Regions from separate parts of the Vibrio sp. NH-7 genome, predicted to be linked through region 3. Evidence: predicted binding sites of a transcription regulator. Region 3 holds the regulator's gene; each other region holds the start of a gene.
What was found. The regulator PurR, encoded in region 3, represses purine synthesis genes. The targets are predictions, from matches to a motif close to TNANGNAAACGTTTNCNTNA.
Positions count from the first base shown of each region.

Region 1: glyA (serine hydroxymethyltransferase) is a predicted target of PurR. The motif match lies at 1,842-1,861, and genes of this name have one in related genera.
Region 2: ACUALS_RS07655 (phosphoribosylaminoimidazolesuccinocarboxamide synthase) is a predicted target of PurR. The motif match lies at 2,357-2,376, and genes of this name have one in related genera.
Region 4: purT (formate-dependent phosphoribosylglycinamide formyltransferase) is a predicted target of PurR. The motif match lies at 2,209-2,228, and genes of this name have one in related genera.

Region 1 covers NZ_CM132187.1:2,277,692-2,281,907, forward strand. The annotation lists gene ACUALS_RS10550 (hypothetical protein) at 1-256, shown strand, start outside; gene glyA (serine hydroxymethyltransferase) at 514-1,764, opposite strand; gene ACUALS_RS10560 (YitT family protein) at 2,129-2,728, shown strand; gene vexH (vibriobactin export RND transporter permease subunit VexH) at 2,785-4,216, opposite strand, start outside.
Region 2 covers NZ_CM132187.1:1,649,032-1,653,247, forward strand. The annotation lists gene ACUALS_RS07640 (DMT family transporter) at 1-681, opposite strand, end outside; gene ACUALS_RS07645 (glycerophosphodiester phosphodiesterase) at 804-1,508, shown strand; gene ACUALS_RS07650 (SulA-like leucine-rich domain-containing protein) at 1,875-2,270, shown strand; gene ACUALS_RS07655 (phosphoribosylaminoimidazolesuccinocarboxamide synthase) at 2,472-3,575, shown strand; gene ACUALS_RS07660 (EF-hand domain-containing protein) at 3,624-4,058, opposite strand.
Region 3 covers NZ_CM132187.1:1,069,534-1,073,749, forward strand. The annotation lists gene ACUALS_RS05085 (TVP38/TMEM64 family protein) at 1-383, opposite strand, end outside; gene ACUALS_RS05090 (TfoX/Sxy family DNA transformation protein) at 554-1,147, opposite strand; cyclic di-GMP riboswitch class I at 1,349-1,435, opposite strand; gene purR (HTH-type transcriptional repressor PurR) at 1,581-2,588, opposite strand; gene torD (molecular chaperone TorD) at 2,804-3,451, opposite strand; gene torR (two-component system response regulator TorR) at 3,687-4,216, shown strand, end outside.
Region 4 covers NZ_CM132187.1:1,379,075-1,383,290, reverse strand. The annotation lists gene cdd (cytidine deaminase) at 1-665, shown strand, start outside; gene ACUALS_RS06495 (HD-GYP domain-containing protein) at 715-1,920, opposite strand; gene purT (formate-dependent phosphoribosylglycinamide formyltransferase) at 2,290-3,465, shown strand; gene ACUALS_RS06485 (thiopurine S-methyltransferase) at 3,510-4,157, opposite strand.

The DNA of each region.
Region 1 (4,216 bases), 1.2 Mb from region 3:
AGACAATTTCCGTGAAGCCTCTTTCGAACTTTGTAATACAGAAGTTGATATCTATTCAGTAAGTGATGATGGCCGCGTAAGAATTGTCTGTTCAGACGGTTCGAAGTTCGCTTTAAACAGTGAAGAGACGCTAGAAACCATGCGCGATATTAATATCGACTACTGTGACGGCGAAGGTCTCGGTAAGTTTAACGAAAGCAGAAAATACTACTCGTTCAAGTGTAAATCAGGAACATTACTGAGTATTTCAAAATAAGCTCGGAACACCGATACTGAAAGGGTTGATGTAAAAACATCAGCCCTTTTTGTTTTATGTATCATCTTCAAGAGATTCCCTACTCGCTCCTTCGTCACTCTATGGAATGACAAAAACCCAAGATCAAAAAAGGGCTCAATGAGCCCTTTCAACATAGTTTTCAAAGTAGATGGACGAAATTCAAGGAGCTCACACGGAGTTTGCGCTAGCAAATGAGTATGTGCGACACAGAAGTTCGTTCACTCTACGAAGAAAAATTAAGCGTAAACTGGTAGACGCTTACAGATTTCGAGTACTTTAGCTTTCGTTGCTTCGATAACTTCCTCGTTGCCGATGTTATCTAGAACGTCACACATCCAGTTTGCTAGTTCAGTTGCGTCTGCTTCAGTGAAACCACGGCGAGTGATTGCTGGAGAACCTACGCGGATACCTGAAGTCACGAATGGGCTACGTGGATCGTTTGGTACTGAGTTCTTGTTTACTGTGATGTTTGCCGCGCCTAGTGCTGCGTCTGCATCTTTACCAGTGATGTCTTTGTCGATTAGGTCAACTAGAAACAGGTGGTTTTCAGTACCGTTAGAAACGATTTTGTAACCACGCTCTTGGAACTGAGCCACCATCGCTTTTGCGTTCTTCACTACGCGAGCTTGGTACTCTTTGAACTCAGGTTCCATTGCTTCTTTGAACGCTACCGCTTTACCAGCGATTACGTGCATTAGTGGACCACCTTGACCGCCAGGGAATACTGCTGAGTTCAGCTTCTTGTACATCTCTTCGCCAGCGTTAGACAGGATTAGACCACCACGTGGACCCGCTAGTGTTTTGTGCGTTGTTGTAGTCACAACGTGCGCGTGTGGTACTGGCGTTGGGTAAACACCTGCAGCGATAAGGCCAGCAACGTGCGCCATATCTACAAATAGCCAAGCACCTGCTTTGTCTGCGATTTCACGCATGCGAGCCCAATCTACGATTTGAGAGTAAGCTGAGAAACCACCGATGATCATCTTTGGTTTGTGCTCTAGAGCAAGTTGCTCCATTTCATCGTAGTTGATTTGGCCAGCTTCATCGATACCGTAAGGAATAACGTTGTAGTGCTTACCAGAGAAGTTTACTGGTGAACCGTGAGTCAGGTGACCACCGTGCGCTAGGCTCATACCTAGAACTGTATCGCCTGGATTCAGAAGAGCCATGTAAACAGCGCTGTTTGCTTGAGAGCCAGAGTGTGGCTGTACGTTTGCGTATTCACAACCGAAAAGCTCACATGCACGATCGATAGCAAGAGCTTCTGCTTTATCAACGTACTCACAACCACCATAGTAGCGCTTGCCTGGGTAACCTTCAGCGTACTTGTTTGTTAGCTGAGAACCTTGAGCTTCCATTACACGTGGGCTGGTGTAGTTTTCTGAAGCGATAAGTTCAATGTGTTCTTCCTGGCGAAGAGTTTCTTCTTGGATTGCTGCGAACAGTTCCGCATCGTAATCTGCGATGTTCATATCACGCTTTAGCATCTGTATCTCCTGACTCAGATTAAGACTTTAAAATTGCAAAAAAACTGATTTCTGACCTAAATACCGACGTTTTTACCTGACGCAAACGTTTGCATTAAGCTAATGACGCGCATTCTACATAATTTGATCTAGGTCATAAAGAGAAAATTCAAATTTTTCTCATGCAGTTTTTTCATAATGATTTACGAGAATCGTCATGTTGGCACTTTTTACGGCTCGTACTGAGCTAAGTGTCAAATCTATCCTTTACACCCCGTAAAACGATGATTACATAGGTTTACCTTAAATTTCCCTCTCAAGCTACCGAAATCCTTATTTTTTAAATAGTATGCACGCCATTATTTACTGGTTAAATTTCAAATTGATGGAAAAACACTCAAGAAAGGAAGACTGGGTCGCAATTTTAACTGGCACGTTTTTAGTTGCTCAGGGCGTCTTCTTCCTGCAATCCGCTTCGTTACTGACTGGCGGAACCACTGGCTTAGCGTTATTGGTTAGCCAATTTGTATCGATTTCATTTGGTACGCTCTATTTTATTGCTAACTGCCCATTCTACTTATTGGCGTGGAAACGATTTGGCGCTCGATTCGCCTTCAACAGTGCTATTTCTGGCGCTTTGGTTTCGATTTTTGCTGACCACCTCTACTTGGTGATTAGCTTAGACACGATCAATGAGGTGTACTGCGCGGTCGCGGGTGGACTGTTGATGGGATTAGGCATGTTGATTTTGTTCCGTCATCGCTCAAGCCTTGGGGGATTCAATGTCTTGTGTCTCTTCATTCAAGATAAGTTTGGCATCTCGGTGGGTAAGTCTCAGCTTGCTATCGACTTTTGTATCTTAATTGCCTCTTGCTTCTTTGTGTCAATCGAAGTCATTGGCCTCTCGATTCTTGGCGCTATTGCTCTAAACCTTGTATTAGCGATGAATCACAAGCCAACTCGCTACTCTGTGAATTACGGCTAATAACCACAGTTCATAAAATTAAGGGTTGATGCATCGGCATCAACCCTTTTTCTTTTTTAGTTCAACTCACCATGGGAGCTTCGAGCTTTCACATCATGGCTAAGCTCTCGGTTAAGCTCTGCCTCTACGTGTCCCGGAGCCTGTGTACTTGCCGAAATCAATCGGTACATCGCAGGAATAACAAACAAGGTTACGAGCGTCGCAAAAGCCATGCCGAAGAAAATAACCGTACCGACAGCCACTCGGCTTTCATAGCCCGCGCCCGTCGAAACAATCAGAGGAATCGCTCCAGCAAGCGTCGTAAACGCAGTCATCATGATTGGACGTAAACGACGAGCCGACGCATCCAAAATGGCTTTTTCAAACTCGATCCCTCTATCTCGAAGCTGGTTAGCAAACTCAACGATTAAGATACCGTTTTTGGTCACCATACCGATCAGCATGATCATACCGATTTGGCTATAGATGTTGAGCCCCTGCCCCATCAAGAATAATCCAAGGAATCCACCAAACACGCCCATAGGCACCGTAAACATTACCACCAGCGGATTAATAAAGCTCTCAAATTGAGCAGCAAGAACCAAGTACGCCACCAGCAAAGCCAAGGCAAAGACCACTAAGATGCTCGATTGATTCTCTTTGTAATCTTTCGACTCTCCCGAGTAACTGACGGAAATATCCCCCGGAAGTAACTCAATCGCTTGCTGATCTAAAAAATCGAGCGCTTCGCCCAGCGTGTAGCCATCAGATAGGTTGGCCGTAATCGTAATCGCCTTTTGCTTGTTGTAGTGCGACAGGCGAATCGATGAAGCCACCTCTTCAATTTTGGTCACGGCATCAAGAGTGACTAATTCGCCAGAAGCAGTGCGCATGTAGATTTGGCTTAAATCCGCAGCGTTGTTAAAGCTGTCTTCGTCGCCTCGCAAGTAAACATCGTACTCTTCACCTCGTTCGACAAACGTAGTTTCACTCTTACCACCAAGCATAATCTCAAGCGTGTCAGAAATATCCGAGACTCGAATACCAAGCTCCGCTGCACGCTGCTTATCCACTGTGACAACTAACTCAGGCGTTTTTTCGGAGTAATTGATGTCTGCGCCTTCCATGTAAGGCGACTCTTCCGCTAAACGCTCTAATTTTTCCGCCCACTGTTTTAACTCTGGGTAATCACTGCCGCCTAGTACAAATTGAACCGGCTCACTCGATCCACCTCGGAATCCAGGCATAAATGGGAAGACGCGCACATCTGGGATACCAGTCAACGCCTTCCGGACTTGGCCAAGCGCCTGCTGCGCGGTGACATCACGCTCATTCCAGTCTTCTAAGATCATGATCACGAAGCCCGTTTGGTCACCAGCGTTCCCCCCAAAGGCAGGCGATTGAATACTGAACGACTTCAAGAAACCTTGACCAAGCAAAGGCATTAAGCGCTCTTCAACAATATCCATATTGGCCGACATGCGGTTATAACTGGTGGCATCGGCACCA
Region 2 (4,216 bases), 580 kb from region 3:
TGTCTGCATCACGTATCTTAGACTGGTGGCCAGAACCGCGCTGGCTGCAAACCACCCCCAGATTGACGAATCGACACTGACTGGCGGCTCCTCAAGCAGAAGTGACATCACCAAGGCAATCAAGCCCGTCACAAATAGCTGTATACACGTAAGCAGTAAGATTGGAAGCTTTTGCGCTAGCTTGCTATTAATATTGAAATGAAGTGCTAACAAACACGCATTGGCAAGAAACCAAATTTGCCCGGGCGAGCTATTCCAGCCTCCTTGCAACGAAAGAAACGCCAATCCAGCGATGGCAATTGGCATCGCAAACCAAAATGCACGCTTTGGCCGCTCTTTAAACAGTGCCCAAGCCACAATTGGCACAATGATCATCGACAAACTGACAATAAACGCCCCTTCTCCAAGGGTTTCGCTTATAGAGATAGCGTGGACCCAAGCCAAAAGTGCCAGAGCGAGAATACCGCCCCCACCAATGGCTTGTGCTAGCTGAACGCGACTCAAGCGTCGAAATGCCCGAAAACACAATGGCAGTAAACAAACCGAAGCAACCAAAAAGCGAAGACCTATAAAACCGAAAGGCGGTAAGCCTTGAATGGTTTCTTTGGAAAATATCCAGCCCAGACCTGCCAACATCGTTGTGGCAATAAGTATCCAAGCAGCTTTACGTTCAGCGTTCAAAATCAAATCTCTTCGTTATTTTTTATTGTTTTGTTGTTTGGCGATAGTCTCAGATTTTTGTAGTGACAACCACTCTTTAGCGCTAATCTAACCGCTCATTATTTTTTGATTGTGTTAAGCAAATGAATATAGTCGGACACCGAGGCATTGCCGGTCATTACCCTGAAAACACCCGAGTGAGTATTGAAGCTGCGATAGAGCTCGGCCTCAACTGGATAGAAGTCGATATCCAACCAAGCAAAGATGATGTTCTTGTGGTTTGCCATGATCACACAGTTGATCGATGCAGTAATGGGAAAGGTCGAGTTGATACACTGACCTTAAGCGAACTACGCCAGCTTAATTTTGCCCATCGTTATCCTGAATGTTCTCCGCAAACAATATTGACCTTGAGTGAGTTGCTCGACATTGCCAATCGGCACCGCATCAAGTTAAACCTTGAAGTGAAAATCGATCACCATGACCCTGAACACGTTGTCGACCTCCTTGCGCACACCCTCAAAGGCATTGAGCTGCCAAAAGAGGCGATTCTGTTTTCGAGTTTTAACCACGATGTCGTTCGCCAGCTTAGAAAGCAGTTTCCCACCCACGCCATTGCCGTTTTGTCAGAAAGATTGAAGAGAAAAGATCGACTTCTTCTAGAAGAGGTTCAAGCCGTTGGTTGCAATCTCAACCACCTCTGGACAAGCAAACAACAGATTTCATCTCTGCAAAAGCTCGGCTATAAAGTCTGGTGCTACACAGTAAACAACCCAAATCGCTTAAAGCGCCTTAGCAATCTAGATGGTATTTTTAGTGATTATCCTGAGCGCTTTTTTAACCCCTAGAAAGCGCGAAATTAGAACCAGTCGAAATTAGCGCCCCAAACCACAAAGCCTCAGCATGAAGATGACAAGATACCAAGCTGGTTCAGAATATCTTGACACTTAGGGGCCATTTCCAACAAACAACCTCTCTGGCTTTATACAGTACTTTCTCCACAGTACTGTATAAAGCCATGTGCGTTCACTCACAGTTTCTCATACTTAGATCACTTGCAAGAAAATAAAGGTAATCATTTAAATTCAATAACTTAACTTTTATTCTCGCTCAAGAGCTTCTATTTTTCGATTAAAAAGACAACAAAAAGTCTTGATCACTTCCAGCAAACAAACTACTGTATACACATACAGCATGTATGAAAGGACAGTGTTATGATTCAGTTTCAACCAACAAGTCGCTCGGTTTCTAAATTCAATGTTCTCGCTCAACCTACCCAGCCGATGAACATCGATGACACCGTTCTTTACCGCTTAGCGAGCCTATCGCACCAAAAGCAATGGATTTTGTTTACTGCTGAATGTCCACGTCCCGACTACGAACAGTTCGCTTCATACAATGTCAGCTGTAAAAAGATCATCCAGATGAGAGCATCTCAAACTCAGTCAGAGGTAGAGATTGTGACCAAAGCCATTCAGTCGGGTAACGCAAGTGCCGTTGTCGCGTCCAACCAAATTTCAGAATTAGATCAAGCGTTACTTACTGACCTCGCTAACCAATTCCAGTGTGCGGTCTTTTTTGTTGAGGGCAGATCATTACAGTACCACTAATAAGCTCAACATTTACACTGTCTTTGTCCCCTCCCTTTGTGAGGGGCTTTTTCTTTTTATCACATCGCCATTGCGCCGTTAAAAAATTAAGCAAACGTTTGCTTTTTATCTGGAAGCCTCGCTAAGTTCTGGTATTATGCACTGCAAATCGAAAGCAAATTACGTCTTTCACCCATTTTTGACAAAGATAGGAATGTCTAAATGAGTCTCGCCGATCAAGTTCTCGCCGTAAATGACGATCTTCCAATTCGCACAAATAAGCCAGTTCATAGCGGAAAAGTACGCTCTGTATATTGGTTAACTGAAGAAGACAGCCAACGCCTTATTCAAGAAAAAGGCTACGATGTTGCCCCTGATGCGCCTTTAGCCATCATGGTTATCAGTGACCGCATATCGGCGTTTGACTGCATTTGGCATGCAGAGGGTGGATTGCAAGGTGTCCCAGGAAAAGGCGCTGCCTTGAATGCGATCTCTAATCACTGGTTTAGCCTATTTAAAGAAAATGGACTCGCCGATAGTCACATTCTTGATATCCCTCATCCGCTAGTTTGGATCGTTCAAAAAGCCAAACCAATTATGATCGAAGCGATTTGTCGCAAATACATCACGGGCTCGATGTGGCGTGCCTATGAAAAGGGTGAGCGTGAGTTCTGTGGCATTGAACTTCCAGAGGGGCTCGAGCGCGATAAAGCACTCCCTGACTTGCTGATGACTCCTTCAACCAAAGGCATTCTTAAAGGTATCCCAGACGTTCCAGAAGCCGATGATGTCAACATCACTCGTAAAAATATCGAAGACAACTTTGCTGCCTTCAACTTTTCCAAACCAGAGGATATAGCACTCTACGAGAAGTTGCTCCGCGAAGGGTTTGGCGTCATCAGTGATGCACTGGCCAAAGTGGACCAAATCTTTGTCGATACAAAATTTGAGTTTGGCTACGTTCACGATGCTGCAGGCAACGAAAAACTGATCTACATGGATGAAGTCGGTACGCCAGATTCATCCCGTATTTGGGATGAAAAGGAGTATCAAGCCGGTAATATTGTCGAGAATTCAAAAGAAGGATTCAGACAATTTTTGCTTAACCACTTCCCTGAACCAGATATCCTTCTTAACAAAGAACGTATGCCTGAACGTGAAGCACTGGCGCGCGAAAACGCATTGCCTCTTGAAGCGCTTATGGATATTTCCCGCACATACACAGGGATCGCAGAAAAGATTACAGGTCGCCCAATTGAGCTAAGTGATAATCCAAAGCAAGAGATTATCGATGTCCTTGGATCTCAGTATGGTCTGATTGACTGATACCTATAAACACAACGCCCCATATTTGGGGCGTTGTGTTTAATACGATTATTTATCTTTTCCACCACCATTGCCGCGATCGCTGTTTTTTCCTCTATCGCTGCGGTCGGGCTTTTCCTTTTTCTCTTTACGATTGGCGTTGGACTTTTGCTTTTTGTTATCAAGCAATGCGCCTGTGCCATTACCTGGGTTTGAGTATTTTGCGTGAGCCGCTAACTCTTCTTCGCTGACAAAACCATCTTTGTCTTTATCAAACGAAGCGAAGGCACTTAATGAGCTCTCTTCCTCTTCTTCACCGTCGTCCATCGTTGAGCGAAACGCATCAAACTCTTCTTTCGACACGACCCCGTCTTTATCCTCGTCCATGACTTGAAAATCTGGAGCAACCTTCACCTTGGTCGCTTCATCCATATCGTCCTCATCAGCCAACACTGGATTAACCACCAACAACAAACCAATGGTCAATAAACTTTGTACCTTCATGTTTTCCTCCTAGTCCAACACGATCTAACTATTAAGCAATAAATTAATAGCCATTGTTACTCTAGTATAGAAGCGGAATAGCACTTCCACACAACGAGCACTTTGCAAAGCAGTCAACGCGGATATAATGCAGTAGAAACTGACCAACAATGTTACGC
Region 3 (4,216 bases):
CGCTCTACACCTTGGTTAATCGCACTCAGCTTATCGCCAAACTTTCCTTGCACCCAGTCTCGCAATAGGAAACGGCTGCTTAAAAAGGCGAGCGTGGCACCAATGGTGCTGGCGAAAGAGACCAACAGCAAACTTGTCCAAAACCCAAAGAGCGCAGCGCCCAGAAGCGTAACAACGGCTGCTCCAGGAATGGAAAACGCGGTTATGGCGACGTAGGCGAAAAAGTAAGTCAATGCGGCGAAGACGAAGTTTTCGCTGATGTAATCTGAGAGTGCAAGCTGCTGAGCTTTCGCATTTTCAAGCGTCAGGTATTGTCCAAAGTTCATCGCCAGAAAGGCGATAAGCGCAACTAAGACTATCCCCAAGATCAATTTTTTATTCATAATCGCGTCCTTTAATACTCTTCGCAAGGATAACTCTGACCCTATAGTTACATACTTAAGTTAGTATAGGGAATGATTGATATAGACAATAAGAACGAGAGCGAGAAGAAAATATTTCCTTAGAGACTAAAAAAGCCAGCAAGTGCTGGCTTTTTCATCGATTGATTGAGCTAGTTGCTCAATTTATTCAGTAGTTCTTGTCTTCGGCTTTGTGGTATAACAGACCAATGTGTGCCCCTGATTGCTCCCTCTAGTGCCCACAGCAGTTCAACGCTCACTTCTGCTGAGTGTGTCGATTGAATCGCCTTGTACGCTTTAACAGCGCCCGCTTCTTCTAAAGATTCGACATCGTCAATCCCGGCTTTCTTTAGCATTCTTTCCGTTGCCAAGCGCAGGTTGGGTAGGTCTTTCAAGCGATTTGGTTTCGCTTTCGATTGTACTTTTTTCTCTTCTTTTGCTGCGATCAGCGCTTGTCTTGCCAATGCCAGTGTTTTTTCATTGTCTGAGGAAATGTCATCGCTTAAAGCAAAATATTTAGTCACAACGGGAAAACCACGTTTTTTGTAGACGTAGGGTTCCAAAGAAAGGGCATTGCACTGTTTGATTAACTGAGCATCCGCTCTTACATGAAGCTTATCGTTGACCACTAAAGCAAACATCGTCTCATCTGCGAATATGCCGAAGCCGCCAAACATTGAACGAGACTTAATTTGACCAAGTTGCTCAAATAGTCTCATTGAGTCTTTAAGTATTGGTTTATCCATGCTGTATTTTCTCGGTGTATATGTATACGCCACCAATTCAGGTCCGAGAGATTAGCAAAATAATGCAGAAATTTTGTCAGTAAGGTGTCATACAAGAAAACACTTCGTAAAATCTCGACGAATTCCATGTCTGCTCATACTCAGTATTGAGACGCGTCCAGTTTACGAGAAAGCTTAATGTACTAGTTTTGCATTTTTGCCATCGGCAACCCCGCTACCTTGTATAAGTATACTTAAGGCCGGAGGCTTTGCGTCCCATCCTTTCGAAATGGTTTGCCCTGTTCGTGGCATTGATCGAACAAGTTAAGAATAAATAATATTTGAGGTAAGTATCACACTTGTAGTGAGTAAATGTGATCTTAGTCCAGTAATTTGGCGGGTTATATGCGCCTGACTGATAATTAATCAAAGAGTCAGGCGCTGAGTGATGATGTTATTTGTTGAGGTTGCGCACGGTACAGCGCTCGACAATTTCAGGGTGCATCTCAAACACTCGCTTGTCGTGTTCTTTGTCCTTGATACGCTCTAACAAAATTTCGAACGCGTTCTTACCGACACGTCGTTTCGGTTGGTGAACAGTCGTGAGCGGTGGAGAGAAGTATTCCGCTAACTCGATGTTGTCGTAACCAATAATGGACATATCTTCTGGAATGCGGATACCTTTTTGTTGTAGGCGGCTCATTAGACCCAGTGCCATCGTATCATTGAAGCAGAAAACGGCACTCGGGCGTTTATCCATTGCAACAATCTTGTCTGCGGCTAGGACTGCAGTGTCACATTCAAAGTTACCTTCAAGGATCCAGTCTTCATCAACTGCCAAGTTCGCTTCGTTCATTGCTCGCTTGAAGCCTGCGATACGCTCCTGACATGCTGCTTTTTCGAAGTGCCCGCTCAAACAAGCAATATCTTTGTGGCCACGCTCAATCAGGTATTTAGTCGCTAGATAGCCGCCTTCTTCTGAGTTGTCGATGATTTTGTCAGCTTGTGAGCTCTCAGGACCCCAGTCCATGACCACTTTAGGAATGTCTTTATGACGGTCAAGCATTTCGCTGAGTTCTTCTGTGAGGTCAGAACACATTACCAAGATGCCGTCTACGCGCTTTTCTGCAAGCATGCGGATATAATCGCGTTGCTTCTCATAGATGCCGCCGGTATTACACAAAATCAGCGTGTAACCTTGGCGGTAACAGTAACTCTCAACACCATCAATAACTTCTGAAAAGAAGAGGTTTGTTGATTGAGTCACCAGCATGCCAATCGTTCGTGTTGTATTACACTTTAAGCTTCGAGCAACGGCACTAGGCGCATAGTTTAGCTCTGTTACTGCTTCCATGACCTTTTCTTGGGTCGCTTCGGCAACAAAACGCGTTTTATTAATTACGTGAGATACAGTAGTTGTTGATACGCCGGCTAAGCGCGCTACGTCTTTTATGGTGGCCATAAGGTTTTGTCCTGTCGATGACTGCCACGAAACAATATTCCTAAGTGTAGGATAATCTGGCAGAAAGTATCAGAAACACAAAAACCGCTTATAATTAGCGGTTTGTATTTAATTCGTTCATTTTTATCGTTTGCGGTCACGATTCTAGACCGCAAACAAACTAAGCGCAAATAAAAACGTTTTTGTTCCCTGCTCGTGGTCACAAAAGCTCGTATTTATTCGCCTTTTAGGTAGCGAGAGTCAAGTTCCATAAACGCAACCATTAACATCACAATGGCAGAGTAGAATCCGAAATCATCTAAAGCTTTGCACTTAGCGGCGAACTTTGGCACCCAATTAAGTAGTGCGTGGTTGATGAACTTGTCTTGCTCTTCAAGTGCGTTTTCCATTTCACCATCACTTTCAAGCTCATTCGAGCGAATAATCAGATTACCAAGGAAGTCGAGTTCAATCGCGATATGATCCGCAGGTTCGTTTAGGCTTTCATCAACTTGGACGCCATGCTTTTGCATTAGTGCTTCCATTTCTCTTGCTGGCTCGTCATTAAGTAGTCCGCTTTTGCCCACATACATAGAGGCATATGGAAGGGCAGAGTCTCTGTCTGATTTAAGGAACAAGTCGCAAAAATCTGCGGCTAACTCAAGTTGCGCGTCTTCACGGTCCATAAGTCGATTTAGTGCATCAACTAAGTTGTCGACAGAAGGTTTTAGGTCTGGGTTGTCGCCAAGCCCAGAGAGAAACGAACGAATCTCGGCTGAATGGTATTGGTCTAACGCCTCTTGAGTGAGCTCTTTCGCCAATAAGCTCGATAGCCACCAATAGATTTCCGCGCGTTTTTCATTGAATGATTTAATTTCTTGCATTAGGTCAGGCTCCTAAAATAACTGCGTTTAGTGTACCCAATAAAGATGAACAGCGATAATGTCAGCTGTATAGAATTGAGTCTAAAAATGGAAAAATATGAACAGATGACCTAGGTTTGTCTTGAATCAAGAAAAAATCATCTTTCTTGGTTTTAAAGTAACAAATACTAGAAATGTTACTGTTTATGAATAGAATACTCGTTAGAACGATGACCAATGTAAATAAGTGGTGTAAATGAGCTATCACGTATTAGTTGTAGAAGATGACGCAGTAACTCGCAGCAAGCTAGTTGGTTACTTTCAGAATGAAGGTTACCACGTAAGCGAAGCCGAAAGTGGCGAGCAAATGCGTGATTCACTACAAAACAATGCGATAGATTTAGTGATGTTGGATATCAATCTTCCTGGAGAGGATGGTTTGATGCTAACACGCGAACTTCGCAGTCAGTCAGACATTGGGATTATCCTGGTTACAGGACGCACGGATAGCATTGATAAGATTGTCGGTCTAGAAATGGGCGCCGACGATTATGTCACAAAACCATTTGAGCTAAGAGAGTTGTTAGTTCGTGTCAAAAACTTGCTGTGGCGTATTTCGGCAGCGCGCAATTCATCAGGCACGGTCGATGCAGACAAACAAGATGGCAACATAGTACGCTTTGGTGAGTGGACATTTGATGTTCAACGACGAGCGTTAAGTCGTGCTGGTGAACCAGTGAAGTTGACTAAAGCTGAGTATGAACTGCTGGTTGCGCTGTCGTCTTA
Region 4 (4,216 bases), 310 kb from region 3:
CGATCGTACGCGGTTTGTCAGGACGCTTATACTTTGGCGCGAACGTTGAAATCCTCGGCGCACAACTCGGCCAAACCGTTCACGCAGAGCAGTCAGCCATTAGCCACGCATGGATGAAAGGCGAACAAGGTATTTCAGACATTACGATTAACTTTAGCCCTTGTGGCCACTGTCGTCAGTTTATGAATGAATTGACCACCGCAGATAAGTTAGTGGTGCAGCTACCACAGCGTGATGAAATGACCTTGCAAGAGTATCTACCGGAGTCGTTTGGTCCTTCCGATCTTGGTATCGAGTCTGGACTCATGTCTAGCGTTGACCATGGCAAGCATACGAATGAAACCGATGAAATGGTTAACAAAGCCGTCGAGGCACTTAACCGCAGCCACGCCCCTTACACTAAGAACTTAAGTGGCGTGTGTATTAGACTCGATAGCGGTGAGGTTTACTTAGGTGCATACGCTGAAAATGCGGCGTTTAACCCTAGCTTACCACCACTGCAAGTGGCGATGATTCAACTACTACTAGATGGTAAGTCTTTACAAAATATAGAGTCTGCAGCACTGGCGGAAATGGCCGACGGTACCATCAGTCACCTTGCGGATACACAGGCAACACTGGAAGCAATCAATCCCGATATTCCGGTCGCCTACTTAGCGATATAAAATACAAAAGGCGCTCAATGAGCGCCTTTTGTTTCACTTTGCCACTTACCTAAACGTCAAAGAACGGTGTCGGATCCACTTCTAAGCCGCTTGGGGCAATCGCTCGTTCGATGGTTACTTTACTGTGTTTTACATCAACGTATGACACATCAATGAAACGCTTGTACTTTCGAGAGTAGAAACACTTCACCTCAGGTTTAAGTGGTTCCGCCGCATTAGAAGTCCATACGATGCCGACCCGACCATCACTCAGCTCAACCAAAGCACCGACTGGGTATACACCAATACAGTTGATGAACTTATAGACCAAGTCTCGGTCTAGGTGAAATGGTGTCAGGCTAAGCAAAATCTTAAACGCCTCTGCGGAGCTCATCCCCTTTTTGTAACAGCGATCCGCGGTTAGAGCGTCATATATATCGACAATACAGCTCATACGCCCATGAGTTGGCATCTGCTCAGCAGTCAAGCCTCTTGGGTACCCTGTCCCATCCAATTTCTCGTGGTGCATCAAGCATACGTCACGAGCGATATCGCTCAGCCCAGTAACGGTACTGATGATTTCACCCGCATAAACCTGATGCAGCTTCATGTGCTCAAACTCTTCTGGCGTTAAGCGTGCGGGTTTATGGAGCACTTTGTCGTCGACTTTGATTTTGCCAACATCATGGATAATGCCGCCAATCGCCATCTGTTTTAACGTCTCTTTGGGTAAGTTTAGATGCTTACCAAATGAGACCAATAAGGTCGCAACATTGACCGAGTGTTCCAGCAGGTACTCATCTTTACTTCTTAACGCAGAAACGCAGTGAAGCGCATCAGAATCGATCAGCACGGACTCAATCAAATCATCCGCCCAGCCATCTAGCTCATCTACATGAATAGACTTGCCTTCAAACGTCTGATTAAGAATTTTTTGCGCCAGACCTTTTGCTTCGCGGATAATCTTCGAGGCTTTTTTCTGTTGGGAAAAGCGGCTCATTTTCTTACGCTTTGTCGGTGCGGGAGGCGCGCCTTCTGGCTCCATCTCTGGCTGATCGCTTACTGGTTTAAATACACTGCCCTTTACCGACAGACTTTGATCTACCCAAGCATACTTAACGCCATTTTTCACCAATTGACGAATTGCTTGTTGAGTAGGTACTCGCCCTGCATTAGCAAGGTTGACGCGTTTGCTGTCTTCAATGGCGGTAACAAACATGCCCACCGTCAGCGTATCAATCGGTATCTTGATGGATTGTTTTGGGTCGTACTGCATCTGTTCTTTTTATATCCCGAGCATTTGTTTTTATCACCTTTACGTCTGGGGAAAACTTGAAACAAGATTTCGACGAAATTTCAGTGAGTTGGCGCTCTGTTGACTTATAATTCACACGGCTTCTATATTGATATCATTATAATCGCAATCGAAACAATTTCCTCATCTCAATCGACATAAACTACAAGACAATCAATAATATTAAGTAATTATTAGTTACAAATCATACTATTGCGCGGCATTTTAAAACCAATTTACAGTACATGCACCCATTATCTTATGCGCAGCCAACGCAAACGTTTGCTTTTTGGTTCGAGATACGTATGATCGCCTACAATTTCATTCTCCTCTGAATAATAAGGGTTATCTATGTTTGGTACGGCTACACGTCAAAACGCAACACGCGTTCTACTGCTTGGGTCTGGTGAACTTGGAAAAGAGGTCGCAATCGAGTGCCAACGCCTCGGGCTTGAAGTGATTGCCTGTGATCGCTACGAAAATGCACCAGCAATGCAAGTCGCTCATCGCAGCTACACCTTGGATATGCTTGATGGAGAGGCTCTCGAGGCGATCATCGAAAAAGAACAACCGGATTTCGTTGTGCCTGAAATCGAAGCTATCGCAACAGATAAGTTGGTCGAGCTTGAAGCGAAAGGACTTAATGTTGTCCCAACTGCGAACGCAACGAAACTGACCATGAACCGTGAAGGAATCCGCCGTTTAGCCGCAGAGGAACTGGAGCTGACAACCTCTCCTTACCGCTTTGCTGACAACTACCAAGACTTTACTGCCGCCATTGAAGCCGTAGGTATTCCATGCGTGTGTAAACCTGTAATGAGCTCATCAGGCAAAGGGCAAAGTGTGATTAAGTCTGCTGATGATGTCCAAAAAGCGTGGGATTACGCTCAACAAGGTGGTCGCACGGGGGCTGGACGCGTAATCGTTGAAGGCTTTATCGATTTTGATTATGAAATTACGCTGCTGACTGTGCGCGCGGTTGACGGTGTACACTTCTGTGCTCCGATTGGTCACCGCCAAGAAGATGGTGACTACCGCGAATCGTGGCAGCCACAAGCAATGTCAGATGCAGCACTGTCCGCCGCTCAAGATGCCGCAGGAAAAGTCGTCAACGCTTTGGGCGGCTATGGCATTTTTGGTGTAGAACTTTTCATCAAGGGTGACACCGTTATTTTCAATGAAGTCTCCCCTCGCCCACACGATACAGGTCTCGTCACCTTGATGTCGCAAGACAGCTCTGAATTCGCGCTGCATGTGCGCGCCTTTACAGGTATGCCAATTGCTGGCATTACACAATTTGGCCCAGCAGCATCGGCGGTGATTCTTGGCCAAGGCACTTCGCAAAACATCCGTTTTGAAGGTTTAGAGCAAGCGCTCGCAGCACCTCAAACCCAAGTTCGCCTTTTTGGTAAGCCAGATATTGATGGACGCCGCCGCTTAGGTGTCGCAATTACTCGTCGTGACTCCATTGAGCAAGCAATCGAAGATGCCGTCACTAGCGCTGCTCAAGTAAAAGTGATTTACTAATCGCGATCGAAAAGAGCGTTTGGTTTCCCAAACGCTCTTTTCATTTAAGACTCGATCAAATACACCACTTCGGTCATTCGTGCCCCTTCAATTTTTGAAAGTTTCGGTGGCATGTCCGCCTCATCATTACGATGCAACTGGGTAATTTTGTAGCCTTCATACAAGCTTCTTACTTCTTGCTCCGGTACCGAAAACGGAGGCCCCGCCATCAGAGATTGATCGTACTCAAGTGTCACCAATAGCATTCTTCCACCTGGGTTTAACAATGATTTAATGCGCTCAGCGTACTCGCCACGCATTTCTTGCGGTAATGCGACAAGAGAGGCGCGATCATAAACTATATCAACTGGCTGAATCGGCGCCGTGAAAAAATCTCCCACATAGATCGAGAGCTCATCAAACTGAAACAGCTCGTGTTGACCATTAACTGGCATCACCATTGGTGTATAGAAGTGTTCAGCAAAAAAAGCGCGTACCGCAATATTGCTTAGCTCAACACCTTGTACGTCGGCGTGTTTTGTCGCCAGCCAAACAAGATCTTCCGACTTCCCACACAAGGGAACAAACACTTTCGAGTCATGCGTTGGGTTTGTATGCTTCCAATACTCGATAAGCAGTGGGTTAACATCTTCTAGGTGGAATCCAATTTGATTGGCCGCCCACTTAGAATGCCAAAATTCTGGGTCTTTCATTGTTATTCTCTGTCACTGACTTCACTTGCGCTTAGCCTAGCGAAAGCCCTATCTATTGA